4 regions of the Xanthomonas sp. CFBP 8152 genome follow, and region 1 is predicted to be linked to each of the others. Evidence: predicted binding sites of a transcription regulator. Region 1 holds the regulator's gene; each other region holds the start of a gene.
What was found. Region 1 encodes FliA, which starts transcription of late flagellar genes. Its sites were predicted from a motif close to TAAAGTTTNNCNNNCNNNGGCCGATAA; they were not measured.
Positions count from the first base shown of each region.

Region 2: FHT09_RS18400 (STAS domain-containing protein) is a predicted target of FliA. The motif match lies at 1,793-1,819, and genes of this name have one in related genera.
Region 3: FHT09_RS19420 (methyl-accepting chemotaxis protein) is a predicted target of FliA. The motif match lies at 2,060-2,086, and genes of this name have one in related genera.
Region 4: FHT09_RS18420 (flagellar motor protein) is a predicted target of FliA. The motif match lies at 1,834-1,860, and genes of this name have one in related genera.

Region 1 covers NZ_JACHNO010000005.1:167,062-170,756, forward strand. The annotation lists gene flhF (flagellar biosynthesis protein FlhF) at 1-622, shown strand, start outside; gene FHT09_RS17900 (MinD/ParA family protein) at 609-1,493, shown strand; gene FHT09_RS17905 (RNA polymerase sigma factor FliA) at 1,490-2,254, shown strand; gene cheY (chemotaxis response regulator CheY) at 2,277-2,669, shown strand; gene FHT09_RS17915 (protein phosphatase CheZ) at 2,669-3,295, shown strand; gene FHT09_RS17920 (chemotaxis protein CheA) at 3,298-3,695, shown strand, end outside.
Region 2 covers NZ_JACHNO010000006.1:130,758-134,452, reverse strand. The annotation lists gene FHT09_RS18410 (ParA family protein) at 1-589, shown strand, start outside; gene FHT09_RS18405 (chemotaxis protein CheW) at 586-1,746, shown strand; gene FHT09_RS18400 (STAS domain-containing protein) at 1,850-2,158, shown strand; gene FHT09_RS18395 (response regulator) at 2,155-2,520, shown strand; gene FHT09_RS18390 (chemotaxis protein CheA) at 2,553-3,695, shown strand, end outside.
Region 3 covers NZ_JACHNO010000008.1:84,810-88,504, forward strand. The annotation lists gene FHT09_RS19410 (MarR family winged helix-turn-helix transcriptional regulator) at 116-580, shown strand; gene FHT09_RS19415 (FAD-dependent monooxygenase) at 617-1,801, shown strand; gene FHT09_RS19420 (methyl-accepting chemotaxis protein) at 2,219-3,695, shown strand, end outside.
Region 4 covers NZ_JACHNO010000006.1:134,545-138,239, forward strand. The annotation lists gene FHT09_RS18410 (ParA family protein) at 1-102, opposite strand, end outside; gene motD (flagellar motor protein MotD) at 104-1,078, opposite strand; gene FHT09_RS18420 (flagellar motor protein) at 1,086-1,826, opposite strand; gene FHT09_RS18425 (TonB-dependent receptor) at 2,476-3,695, shown strand, end outside.

The DNA.
Region 1 (3,695 bases):
CGCCCTGGTCGGCCCGACCGGCGCCGGCAAGACCACCACCATCGCCAAGCTCGCCCAGCGCTTCGCCGCCCAGCACGCCCCGCGCGACGTGGCCCTGGTCACCACCGACACCCAGCGCGTCGGCGGCCGCGAGCAGCTGCACAGCTACGGCCGTCAGCTCGGCATCGCCGTGCACGAGGCCGACAGCGCCGGGAGCCTGCTGGAACTGCTCGAGCGCCTGCGCGACTACAAGCTGGTGCTGATCGACACCGCCGGCATGGGCCAGCGCGACCGCGCCCTGGCCGCGCAGCTGAACTGGCTGCGCGCCGCGCACCAGGTCACCTCGCTGCTGGTGTTGCCTGCCAACGCGCACTTTTCCGACCTCGACGAGGTCGTGCGCCGCTTCGCCCACGCCAAGCCCCAGGGCGTGGTGCTGACCAAACTTGACGAGACCGGCCGCTTCGGTAGTGCGCTGTCGGTCGTCGTCGATCACCAAATGCCCATCACCTGGGTGACTGACGGACAGCGGGTCCCCGACGACCTGCACCGCGCCAATGCCGCCAGTCTCGTTCTTCGCCTTGAAGATTTGCGGCGCGCTGCCGATAAGCCCTGTACTCCGGAGCACAACCATGCAGTCGCGTGAATACGCCAAGCTGACCAACGCCTTCCCCCTGTCGGCGACCCGTCCCGAGCCCCTGGGCCCGGTGCGCACCATCGCCGTGACCGGCGGCAAGGGCGGCGTGGGGAAAACCAACATCTCCGCCAACCTTGCCGTGGCCTTGGCCGACATGGGCAAGCGCACCCTGCTGCTGGATGCCGACCTGGGCCTGGCCAACCTGGACGTGGTGCTGGGCCTGTCGCCCAAGTACACCCTGGCCGACCTGATCGCCGGCCGCTGCACGCTGGATGAAGTGATCATCGAAGGCCCCGGCGGCGTGCTGGTGGTCCCGGCCGCTTCCGGTCGCCGCCATATGGCCGAACTGGCCCCCGCCCAGCACATCGGCCTGGTCAACGTGTTCTCCGAACTGGAACGCGACCTGGACGTGATGGTCATCGACACCGCCGCCGGCATCACCGACAGCGTGCTGACCTTCTGCCAGGCCGCGCAGGACACCGTGGTGGTGGTCTGCGACGAACCGGCCTCCATCACCGACGCCTACGCGCTGATCAAGGTGCTCTCGCGCGAGCGTGGCGTGGACCGCCTGCAGATCATCGCCAACATGGTGCGCGACCCCAACGAAGGCCGCCTGCTGTACGACAAGCTGTCGCGGGTGTGCGAAAAGTTCCTCGGCGACGTGTCGCTGAACTACCTCGGCCACGTGCCGCAGGACGATTGGTTGCGTCTGTCGGTGCAGCGCCAGCAACCGGTCATCAAGGCCTACCCCGCCAGTCCGTCGGCGCAGGCCATCGCAGAAATCGCTCGCCGTACCTCGCGCTGGCAGGCCCCCACGGTGCCGCGCGGCAATGTCGAGTTCTTCGTCGAACGCATCATCCAACGGGGAGTGGCCGCATGAGCACCGCCACCGCAACAGCCAGCGCGCAGTACCGCGCCGTGCAGCGCAACAACGCCAACGATATCGTCACCCAACACGCCGACCTGGTGCGCCGCATCGCCCACCATCTGGCCGCGCGCCTGCCGGCGAGCGTGGAAGTGGACGATCTGATCCAGGCCGGCATGATCGGCCTGATCGAAGCCTCGCGCAGTTACGACTCAGAGCAGGGCGCCTCGTTCGAGACCTATGCCTCGATCCGCATCCGTGGCTCGATGATCGACGAGATCCGCCGGGGCGACTGGGTACCGCGGTCGGTGCACCGTCGCGCACGCGACGCTGCCGCTGCCGTCCGCAAGATCGAACAGCACACCGGCCGCGCCGCCGCTGCCACCGAAGTGGCCGCCGCGATGGAAATACCGCTGCCCGATTACCTGCGTCTGATGGAAGATGCCGCCCGCGGCCAGGTGCTGAGCCTGGAGTCGCGGATCGAGGATCATGGCGAGCTGGACACCACCGCCAAGGGTGGCCCCAATCCGCAGCAGATGATGGAGCGTGGCGAATTCGGCCGCGAGCTGGGCAAGGCGATCGGCCAGTTGCCCGAGCGCGAGCAGCTGGTGCTGTCGCTCTACTACGAACAGGAATTGAACCTGAAAGAAATCGGCGCCGTGCTCGGTGTCAGCGAATCGCGCGTCTGCCAGATCCATGGCCAGGCGGTGGTACGTCTGCGCGGCCGCCTCAAGGTCTTCGAACTGGCCGACGCCGGTGTCGAAATTGACGAATAATTTTTCGTGTTAGGAGCTTGATGTGAACAAGAACATGCGGATTTTGATCGTGGACGACTTCTCGACGATGCGACGCATCGTCAAGAATCTGTTGGGCGATCTTGGCTTCACCAATACCGCAGAGGCCGAAGACGGCAACAGCGCGTTGGCTGCGTTGCGGTCCGGCCCGTTCGATTTCGTGGTCACCGACTGGAACATGCCTGGCATGACCGGCATCGACCTGCTGCGCAACATCCGCGCCGACGCCAAGCTCAAGCACCTGCCGGTGATGATGGTGACTGCCGAAGCCAAGCGCGAGCAGATCATCGAAGCGGCCCAGTGCGGCGTGAACGGCTACATCATCAAGCCGTTCACCGCGCAGACGCTGGAAGAGAAACTGGGCAAGGTATTCGAACGTCTGGCGGCGACCGCCTGATGAACGTCACCGTGGACACCAATGCCGAACGCGCCGCGTTGATCGACCGCCTGCAGGGCGCGCTCGATGCACTGGAAAGCGGTGACGAAGCTGCGTGGAAGCGCGAGGTCGACCACCTCGCCGCCCTGCGCACGCGCCCGATGATGCAGGGCCTGAGCCGGCTCGCGCGCGAACTCGGTCAGGCGCTGGGCGAGTTGCCCACCGTGCCCGAAGAGGCCGGCGAGCTGGACGATGCCTGCTCGCGCCTGGACCACGTGGTGGAAATGACCGAGAAGGCCAGCCATCGCACGCTGGATCTGGTCGAGGAATGCCGTGAGCTGGCCAACCAGCTACGCGACGGCGGTCTGAATCAGGACCAGGGCGCGCTGATGGACAAGATGCGCCACAACCTGACCGAGCTGTCGCTGGCGCAGAGCTACCAGGACCTGAGTGGGCAGATCATCCGGCGCGTGGCCGGCATCGTCCGGCGCGTGCACGAGGGTTTCGGTGCGCTCGGCCTGCCGCCGAAGAATCCAGAGCCGAAGAAAGACGACGGCGGTCTTGCCGGTCCTGCAGTCAAGGGCCTGGACCGTCACGCGGTGTCGCAGGACGACGCCGATGACCTGCTGTCCGGATTGGGGCTGTAACCATGAGTGCTGTTCCAGACGATATTGCTGCCGATTTCATCGTCGAGGCCCAGGAAATCCTGGATCGCCTCGGCGAACAGCTGGTGTCGCTGGAGCAGGCACCGGACGAAGCCGATCAGCTCAATGCGGTATTCCGCGGCTTTCACACGCTCAAGGGCGGCGCCGGCTTTCTGGCGATCAAGCCCATGGTCGAGCTCTGCCACGCCGCCGAGGAAACCCTGGGCATGGCGCGCTCCGGCCAGGCAGTGTTGCAGGCGCATCACTTCGATGCCGCGCAGCAGTCGCTGGATTACCTGCAGGCCATGCTGGATGCAATGGGCTCGGGCGAAGCCGTGCCGCATGCACCGGCCTCGCTGATTGCGCAGTTCGATGCCAAGAGCGGCCCGCCGGCGGTCAAGGC
Region 2 (3,695 bases), on a different contig from region 1:
CCCGCCCAGCGACCTGGCCAGCCTGGCCCACGAAAGCGCCATCCCCGGTCTGTCCTACGTGTGCGCGCAAGCCGCCCTGGCCACGCTGGAACGCCGCAGCGCCAACCAGCCCGGCCTGGGCCTGGCCCTGCAGAACGCGATGACCCGGCATGCCGGCCAGCACGATTACATCCTGCTGGACTGCCCGCCCACGCTTGGCCTGCTGATGATCAACGCGTTGGCTGCCTGCGACCGGGTGGTGGTGCCGACCCAGGCCGAGCCGCTCGCGCTGCATGGCCTGGCCAGCATGGTACGTACCGCCGACATGGTGCAGCGTTCGCGTCGCCGCGCGCTGCCGGTGTCGATCCTGCCGACCCTGTTCGACCGTCGCACCCGCGCCGGCACCGAGACGCTCAAGGAGATGCAGGACACCTACGGCGCTATCGTCTGGGAAGACGCGGTGCCGGTGGATACCCGAATCTGCAATGCCGCCGCCCTGACCGTCCCCGCCACCGGCGGCGACTATCAGGGCCGCGGCCTGTCCGCCTACCGCCGCGCGCTGGAATGGGTGCTGGCCGACGATGCGATGCGTATGGAGCAAGCCGCATGAGCAACCATACCGCCAACGGCGAGCTGGACGATTATCTGGAAGGCCTGTTGCACGATGCCGGCGCCGAGATCCCTGCCCCGGCTGCCATTGTCGCCGTCGCTGCTGCAACGGAAGCTGCCGACGCAGACATCGCACTGGCCGAGCCGCCGGTGCAAACAGGCGCGGCTCCCGCAGCCGCCGCTGCCGCGCAAGCGGCGAGCTCCGATGCCGTTGCCGCGGTGCTGGACGCCGACGCGATCGCCGCCGATTTCCTCGCCGAAATGGATGCCGACCCGGCCTTCGGCCCGCCGGTGGCGGCCGCGCCCAGTGCTGCCGACATCGCCGCCGATTTCCTCGCTGAAATGGACGCCGATCCGGCCTTCGGCCCGCCGGTGGCGGCCGCGCCCAGCGCTGCCGACATCGCCGCCGATTTCCTCGCCGAAATGGATGCCGACCCGGCCTTTGCCACCGCTGCACCCAGCCCATTCATGAGCACCGCCGATCTGATGGCCGAAATGGACGCAGACCCGGCCTTCGCCACCGCTGCCTCCGGGGCCGACCTGCTGGCCGCCGATCTGCTGTCGGAGATGGATGCCGATCCGGCCTTTGCCGCTGCCGCAGCGCCTTCGCCGGCACCTGCGCGGCCGGCGCCGATGCAGCCACCGCGCAACGCGCCCCCGCTCCATCCGCAAGGCCTGCAGGCGCTGCTGGCCCCCGGCCAGGCCGAGCACCTCCAGGCCGAGCGGCGCGCCAGCGAGCGCAGCACGCGCTGGCTGCGCCTGCGCTGCGGCGAGCAGACCTATGCGCTCGAATTGCTCAAGGTGCAGGAAGTGGTGCTACCGGTACCGCTGCTGCCACTGCGCGGCACCGCCAGCGCGATGCTCGGCATCATGAATCTGCGTGGCCAGGTGGTGCCGGTGGTCGATCTGGGCATGCATCTGGGCTCGGCGCCGATCAACATGGATCTGCAGACGCGCGTGGTGGTGCTGGAGGAAAACGGCGAGACCATGGGCCTGCGCGTGTCGGCGGTGGAAGACGTCACCAGCCTGACCGATCAGCAGATCGAACCGCCGGACAACGCACGCCTGTGCCGCATCTCCAACAACCTGTTCCGCGGCGTCGCGCGGCTGGGCCATCAACCGATGATCCTGCTCGATGCCAGCCATTTGCTGCACTGATCCACCGCGCAGCTGACGCGCACCTGCACGCGCAGCGATTCACCGTTAAAGCTTTCCCGCCCCCCGCCGTTAGTACGCATAGAACCATCCGTTCGGAGCAACAATGAGCACAGTGACATTGGGTGAGGATCTCGGCATCGAGACCAGCGCCGACCTCAAGCAGAAGCTTGCCGCGTTCCTTGCCCAGGACGGCGACCTGGTGCTCAATGCCGGCGAGGTCCGGCGTATCCATACCGCCAGCGTGCAGTTGCTCTGCGCCTTTGTGCAGACCCGCCGCCAGGCGGGGTTGCATACCGAATTCGATGGCTGCAACGACACTTTTAGAGATGCGGTCCGTCTGCTCGGCGTCACCGACGCGCTCGGACTTTCCGCATCCAATGACAACCTGAAATCTGTGGAGAACGCCGCATGAGCGCACGTATCTTGGTGGTGGACGATTCGGCGTCGATGCGCCAGATGGTCTCTTTCGCCCTCACCTCTGCCGGCTTTGCCGTCGAAGAAGCCGAGGACGGCGCCGTTGCGCTGGGCCGCGCGAAGGGCCAACGCTTCAACGCGGTGGTGACCGACGTGAACATGCCCAACATGGACGGCATCTCGCTGATCCGTGAGCTGCGCCAGCTGCCCGACTACAAGTTCACCCCGATGCTGATGCTCACCACCGAGTCGGCGGCCGACAAGAAGTCCGAAGGTAAGGCGGCCGGTGCCACCGGCTGGCTGGTCAAGCCGTTCAATCCGGAACAGCTGATCGCCACCGTCCAGAAAGTTCTGGGTTAATTCCACTTGCCTCACCATCGGATGTCACGCCCATGAGCATGGACCTGCAACGTTTCCACGCCACCTTTTTCGAGGAAAGCCGCGAAGGGCTGGACGCGATGGAGGCCGGGCTGTTGTCCCTTGAAGAGGGCAACCGCGACCCGGAAATCATCAATTCGGTGTTCCGCGCCGCGCACTCCATCAAGGGCGGCGCTGCCACCTTCGGTTTCGAGGCCGTCGCCGGCCTGACCCACGTGCTGGAGACGCTGCTCGACGAATTGCGCTCCAACAAGCGCCAGCTCGAACCCAATGCGGTCGATGCCATGCTCGGCTCGGTCGACGTGCTGCGCGCCCTGCTGCGCGAAGCAGAACACGGCACCCCGGCCGACCCGGACGCGGTCAAGGCCGTGCATATCCGTTTGAACGCGGTGCTGGCCGGCGAAGCGCCGACCGCCGCGGCGGTGGCCAAGCCGAAGGAAGAAGAACCCGAAGCCTGGCATATCGGGTTCACCCCGGCACCGTCACTGTTCATGAGCGGCAACGACCCGCTGCGCATCATCCGCGAGCTCGAGCACCTGGGCCCGCTGCAGATCGCCGCACGCCTGGAGCGCATGCCGGGCTTCGAGAACATCGACCCGCTGGAAGCCTACCTGGCCTGGGATCTGGGCCTGATCGGCAAGATCCCGCGCAGCAAGATCGAAGACACCTTCGCCTGGGTGGTGGACGATTGCGAGCTCGACATCCGCCCGATGGCGGTGCCAGGTCCGCCGCCGAGCCTGGCTGTCGAAACCGTTGCCGCTGCACCCGTTGCGGTCCCTGCGGCATCCGCCGCCGCTGCCGAACCTGCCGCCGCCGCTGCCGCCACGCCGGCCAAGGCCGCCGCTGCCGAGGCGGAAACCTCGATCCGCGTCAGCGTCGACAAGGTCGATGCGTTGATCAATCTGGTCGGCGAGCTGGTCATCACCCAGGCCATGCTCAAGCAGGTCTCCACCGGCCTGGATCCGGCGCATGCCGAACAACTGTTTGCCGGCCTGGATCTGCTGGAACGCAACACCCGCGACCTGCAGGAAGCGGTCATCGGCGTGCGCATGCTGCCGGTGGATGCGGTGTTCCGCCGCTTCCCGCGCCTGGTCCGCGACCTCTCCAGCCGGCTCGGCAAACAAGTGCGCCTGCGCACCATCGGCGAAGGCACCGAG
Region 3 (3,695 bases), on a different contig from region 1:
GCGTTGCTGCGCGGCACCCGTCAGATCCCTCGCCGTGGCGCGCAGGCGATGTCCCGTGGTGCGCGTGCCCGGATAAAATCGCAAGATGGCCGAAAGGCGTGGCACGGTGACGCAGATGCAGGATCGCGACGTACTCATTCATCCTCTGGCTGCGGTGGCACCGGGGTATCTGGCCAACCATGCTGCACGGGTCTTCAATCGTCTGGTAGATGCGCAACTGCGACCGCACGGCATGTCGCTGGCCCTGATCAGGCCGGTCATGCTGTTGTCCTGGAAAGGGCCGATGCTGCAACGCGACCTGGTGATCGACTCGGCAGTCAAGCAGCCGGCAATGGTGGCCCTGCTGGACAAGCTGGAGGGCCTGGAGCTGGTCAAGCGCTCGCCGACGCCGCAGGACCGCCGCGCTGCGGTGGTCTCGCTCACACCCCGCGGACGCAAGATCGCCGCCATCGGCGGCCAGATACTGATCGATCTGAATGCCGATGCGCTGAAGGACTTCGCACCCGAGGAAGCACAGCAGACTGTCGCGTTCATGCAGCGCCTGATCGTCAATCTGGAGCAGCGCGACCAGGACATGTAATATCACACCTGATATTTATTCCTCGGGTGATCCGTCATGTCGCGTCGCATCCTCATCACCGGCGCAAGCGTCGCCGGCAACACCGTGGCTTGGGCGCTCGCCCAGCGGGGATTTGACGTCAGCGTCGTCGAGCAGGCCGCGCAGTTTCGCGATGGCGGGCAGAACATCGACGTGCGCGGCGTCGGCCGCGAGGTCCTGCAGCGAATGGACCTGGAGCAGGCCGCACTCGAGCACGGCACCGGCGAGGAAGGCACCGCCTGGGTCGACGAACACGGCCATGCGGTGGCGACCTTCAAGACCGACGACATCGACGGCGATGGCCCGACCGCAGAACTGGAAATCCTGCGCGGCGACCTCGCCCGCCTGATCTACGATGCCGCCCGCCAGAAAGCCGAGTATCGGTTCGGCGACCGCATCGCCGGCATCGACGACGACGGCGATGCGGCCACCGTCCGCTTCCGCAGCGGACGCCGCGACCGCTTCGATGCCGTCATCGTCGCCGAAGGCGTCGGCTCGGCCACACGCGAGATGCTGTTCCCCGACGAGAACGACCCGCGCTGGATGGATCTGACCATTGCCTACTTCACCATCGCACGCACCGCCGACGATGACCGCCTATGGCGCTGGTATCACACCACCGGCGGGCGCAGCATCTCGCTGCGCCCGGACCAGCACGGCACCACGCGCGCCATGCTGTCGCTGCAGAAGGTTTCCGAGGGCGAGCAGGACTGGGACATGGCAACCCAAAAGGCCTATCTGCGCGAACGCTTCACCGACGCCGGTTGGCAGGCTGCGCGGGTTTTGGACGGCATGGACACCACCGACGATTTCTACTTCGATGCCTTGCGGCAGGTGCGCATGCCGCGCTGGCACGCTGACCGCGTCGTGCTGACCGGCGACGCTGCCTGGTGCGCAACCCCGCTGGCCGGCATCGGCGCCACCCTGGCGGTCACCGGCGGCTACGTGCTGGCCAACGAGATCGCACGCGCGGCGACGCTGGAACAGGCCTTTGCCGCCTACGCCGACGCCATGCGGCCGATGGTGGAACAAGGCCAGGGCGTGCCGAAGATCGGCCCGCGCCTGATGAATCCGCATAGCCGCCTCGGCATCCAGCTGCTGCACGGCGCACTGAAATTCGCCAGCCAACCCAGCATCCAGAACATTGCCGCCAAGCTGATGACGCCGTCGATGAAGGCGCCGGATCTGTCGCGCTATGACTGAAGCGGTCTAGATCGGTGGCGCTGCTGACGTAGCGGCACTCTGTGTCTGTACTACATCGACACCCGCAAGTGGCCGCAGCCCCTCGCAGCGGCCGTCGCAACGACTCGGCGACCCGCCAAGACCGATCCGCCTGTTGCCGACGCCGACCGGCGCTGCAGCACTGCCAGGCGGCCGGGCTTGGCGGCTTGCGACTTCGATCGCCCTGGCCTGGCGGCAGTGCGAAGCCAACCGTAGATGAATCCCACCGTGGCGAGCGGTTTCATTTCTGATGGCGCAGGCCGCTAACGAACACGTCGAGACATCCTTCGTGCAGCGGTCACGCTGCCGACCCCATCGGTGTCCCGGGCGCATCGCCTCCCAGCTGTTGCTGGGACTCTTCCTGCTTTTCCGCTAGCCGGATCACCGATCAAACTCCCTATGCCACTGCTTTCGAATCTGCGCATCGGTCAGCGCCTGGCCCTCGGCTTCCTCGCGATCATTGTCCTGATGGTGATCCTCACCGTCGTCGGCATCCAGCGCGTGCGCAGCATCCACCAGCAGCTCACCGCCATCAACGAAGTCAACAGCGTCAAGCAACGCTACGCGATCAATTTCCGCGGCAGCGTGCACGACCGTGCGATCGCCCTGCGCGATGTCGTGCTGCTGGACGACCCGGCAGAGCGGCACACGGCAGAACAATCGATCGACAAGCTCGCCGCGGACTACACCCGCTCCGCGCAGCCGCTGGACGACATGATCGCGGCCTCCAAGGACGCCGAAGAAAAGGCCATCCTCCAACGCATCAAGGCCGTCGAACAGCGCACCATGCCGCTGATCGCGCAGGTGCGTGCATTCCGCGATGGCGCCGACAAGCCGCATGCCGAACAACACCTGCTGCAGCAAGCGCGCCCCGCCTTCGTCGCCTGGCTGGCCAGCATCAACGCGTTCATCGACCTGCAGGAAGCCAAGAACCGCGCGGCCGCCAAAGACGCGGTGACCACCGCGCGTGGCTTTGCCATGCTGATGGTGGTTTCCACCATCATCGCCTTGCTGCTGGGCGCAACCATTGCGTTGTTGCTGACGCGCAGCGTGGTGCTGCCCTTGCGCCAGTCGCTGCGGCTGGCAGAGCGCATCAACGATGGCGATCTGCGCAGCCAGGACCTGCCCACCAGCAAGGACGAATCCGGCCAGCTGCTGCGCGCCATGCAACAGATGCAGCGCCGCCTGCAGGATGTGATCTCCGCCCAGCGCAACATGGCGGCCCGCCACGATGCCGGCGAGATCAGCTATCGCACCGACGCCCGGCAGTTCCCCGGCGAGTACGGGCACATGGTGCAGGACACCAACACACTGGTGCATGCGCATGTGCAGACCCAACTGCGCATCACCGAGGTCATGGGCAGCTATGCGATCGGCGACCTGGCTCCCGAAATCGAACAATATCCCGGCGAAAAAGCCGCCATCACCGCCACCATGCAGCAGGTGAAGCAGAACCTGCAGGCCATCAACGCGCAGATCCAGCAGCTCACCCAGGCTGCGTGCGCCGGCAACTTCGCGCTGCGCGGCCAGCCGGAAAAATTCGAGCACGACTTCCGCCTGATGGTGGAAAACCTCAACACCATGATGGCCACCTCCGACACCAACCTGGCCAGGTTTTCCGACCTGCTGCGCTGCATTGCCGATGGCGACCTGACCGTGCGCATGAGCGGCAACTTCCACGGCGTGTTCGCCTCCATGCGCGACGATGCCAACAGCACCGTGCATCGCCTGACCGACATCGTCACGCATATCCAGACCACCTCCAACAGCATCGGTTTTGCCGCCGAAGACATCGCCAGTGGCAACCAGGAACTGTCCCGCCGCAGCGAACAGCAGGCCGCCAGCCTGGAAGAAACTGCCGCCTCGATGGAAGAGC
Region 4 (3,695 bases), on a different contig from region 1:
CAACACCCGGTGGCCGAGCGCGGCCAGGCCACGACCCAATGCCAGCGTCGTGGTGGTCTTGCCGACGCCGCCCTTCTGGTTGGCGATTGCCCAGATACGCATCTCACTGCACTCCTTGAATTACGGCGGGGACGGAACTTGTGCCGCTTTCGGTGGTGACGGCCGTTTGGCCGCCGTCAGACTTGGGAAGCTTGGGCGCCCCGGCGGCGGTCGCATGCATCTGCGATGGCGGATCGGGTGCGAGTGAGCCAGCCGAGTCAGCGAGGATGATCAACACCACACGCCGGTTCGCATTCCGTCCCGCCTCAGTGCTGTTATCGGCACGTGCGCGGAATTCTCCATAGCCCACCATCGCCAATCGCTGCGGGGCGATGCCGTCGTCGGCAAACAGGTGCACCACGCTGGCGGCGCGCGCGGCCGACAGCTCCCAGTTGGAGGGAAATTGTGCGGTTGCGATCGGCTGGTTGTCGGTATAGCCCTCCACGCGCACGCCGTTGGGCGCATCGCGCAGTACCGCGGCCAGTGCCGACAAGGTGTCACGGGCGTTGCCGGCCAATGCCGCCGAGCCGGTACCGAACAGGATGTCGCTGTTGATCTCCACCTCGATCCACAGATCGTTGCGGCGGATGGTGATGAGTTTCTGCTCGATCAATGGCGCCAGCGTCTTGCCCAGCTGCTGGGCCACCGCGTCCATCTGCCGCTGCGCGCGCGCCAGCTGCGCCTGATTGCGCAGCGATACCGGCATGCGCATCTGCGCGGCCATCGACGGCAGCAGGGTCGGGTCGGTCGGTCCGTTGGACGCGGCCATCGGCGCGCCGGCCTTGATCACCGACGGGCGGTCGTAATCGGCGCCCAGGGTCTGGGTGTTGCCGATCTGCACCGGGCTTGCGGCGGTGGACGAGCCACCGAAGGCGGTGGTCAGCGCCTGCGCCATGACCTTGTACTTGCCTTCGTTGAGCGAGGAGATCGCGTACATCACCACGAAGAACGCCAGCAGCAGCGTCATCAGATCGGCATACGGAATCGCCCACGCTTCGTGGTTGCCATGGTCTTCGTGATGTTTGCGACGGCGGGCCATGACGGGACTAATGCAAGTATCCGGCCAGTTTCGACTCGATGTTGCGCGGGTTCTCGCCCTGGGCGATCGCGATCAAGCCTTCGATCGCCATTTCGCGCTCGTTGGTGCTGCAGTGGATGACGCTCTTGAGCTTGGCGGCGACCGGCAGGAACAGCAGATTGGCCGAGGCGATGCCGTAGATGGTGGCGGTGAACGCTGCGGCGATGCCGTGCCCGAGCATGGCCGGGTCGGCCAGGTTCTTCATCACTGCCATCAGTCCCAGCACCGCACCGATGATGCCCAGCGTGGGCGCATAGATGCCCATGCCTTCGAACACCTTGGCCGCGGCAAGATCCTGACGCTCCTGGTTGTCCATTTCGATCTCGAGCATATGCCGCATGGATTCGGGCTCCACGCCATCGACCAGCATCTGCAGGCCCTTGCGCAGAAACGCGTCGTCCTGGCGCGGGAGCTGGTCTTCCAGGCCCAGCAGGCCTTGGCGGCGGGCGATATTGCTCCATTCCACGATCCGTGCCACCAGCTGCGGACGATCGCTGGCCGGCGGCTGGATCACCCAGCGCAGGATCTTGAAGGCGCGCCGGAAAACCGCCGGCGAGGTATGCAGCAGGATCGCCGCCACGGTGCCGACGATCACGATCACGAAGGCCGCCGGCGACCACAGTGACGAAATGCCGGCGCCTTTCAACACGCTGCCGCCCACGATCGCCACGATCGCGAGCACCAGTCCGATGATGCTGAGTCTGTCCATGGAAGCGATATCGGCGCGAGCGCGGCGGACTTGATAGAGCCGGATGGTTGAGAGCGCCAGAAAGTTGTCGTTTTGGGTCATTGGCCGCTTCCCCTCCGGCGTCGATGCAGGGTTGGCAGGTCATCGGCGCATGCGCTTCCGACCAGGGCGTGTCATCAATCCCGCAGCAGGCCCCGCCGCCCTTGCGCGTGTACGCAGGCAACAAGCGCGCGCATGTTCGGTGTGGCGATCGCGTTGGCGATGGCCGCCAAGCGGCGTGTGGTAGGCGATGCCCTCACGTCGATCCAGTCTCTTGCTGAGCTCGGTTTCAAATAAGGTGTGTGCTGGCGCTTCGGTAAACCGCTTGCGTCCGGTTGCGGGCAAGGTGTGTTGCTTGCAGCGATCACGCTGCTGCAGCCGGCGACGCGGTAGGCCGTGCCATGCCGCGTGCAGGCGTAGCGGTGCCGGCCGCCCATCGTGGATGCCTTGCAATGCCGCGGGTCTGTTGCGCGGCAGCATGCGCTGCCGCATGGGCTGTGCTACTTAGCTTTCCACGGTATTAGAACGATCTAATTGCATCTGCGTGGAAGCGGACGCAAGAGGAGGGGCAGGTTGCCGCAACGGCGCCGGATATTTTTGTGTCACTTCGCGCAGCGTTCTTGTCCGATCGTTGGATCGACAGGAATCGGCCGAAGCCACTCACTATTGGGAGAGCATGATCGAAATGAACTGCATGCCATTCGCACGCAACCGCAGCAGGCTGTCCGCCGGTATCGCCATCGCCTTGTTCGCGAGCACCGCCTCCAGCGCCGCCGCCCAGCAGGCCGACGGCACGCCGGCGCCCACGGGCCAGGCCGAGGTGCAGGCCACGGACCTGGATGCGGTGACGGTGACCGGCTACCGCTACGCGATCGAAAAAAGCCTGGAGCAGAAGCGCAACGCCAACGCCGTGGTCGATGTGATCACCGCCGAGGACGTGGGCAAGTTCCCCGACAAGAATGTGGCCGATGCGCTGCAGCGCGTGCCCGGCGTGGTCATCAGCCGCGACGGCGGCGAAGGCAAGAACGTCAGTGTGCGTGGCCTGTCCTCGGAGCTGGTGCTGACCGAATTGAACGGCAACTACATCGCCACCGCCGAGTCCAACGGCGACCCGACGCGCTCGTTCAACTACACGCTGCTGCCCTCGAACCTGCTGGGCAGCGCGGAGTTGTACAAGACCCCGGAAGCGCGCATCGACGAAGGCGGCATCGGCGGCACGGTGATCCTGCAGACGCGGCGCCCGCTGGAACTGGAGCCAAACTCCGGCTTCGTCTCTGCCGAGGGCACCTGGTCCGATACCAGCAAGAAGACCGACGGCCAGTTCTCCGGTTCGTATTCGTGGCACGACAAGGACAACCGCTTCGGTGTCTTCGTTGGCTACACGCAGCAGAAGCGCACCGCACGAACACTCGATGCCAGCACCGAGAGCTGGCAGTGGTACGGGCGCGACGAAGTCGGCCCGGCGGTCGACGTGAACGGAAATCCCTCGGACTTCAATGCCAACTGGTGGGGCGGGACCGGTTTCTGGAACCAGGACGGCAATTACTCCACCGGTTTCATGATGCCGACCGCGGTCAGCCTGGGCGCCAAACGCGAGCAGCGCGAGCGCAAGGGCGGGCAACTGACCTTGCAGTTCAAGCCGACCGACGACCTGACGCTGACCGCGAACTACTTCCGCTTCGACCTGTCGCAGGACTCGCAGACCAATACCATCAAGATTCCCGAGTGGAACATTGCCCGCTATAACGGCGACGGCAACTGGCGCGGCGGCCGTCTGCTCGACGGGCTGCAGTTCGATCCCAGCGGCACCATCGTCACTGGTGCCGCCTATAGCCTGCGTCCGGGCAAGAC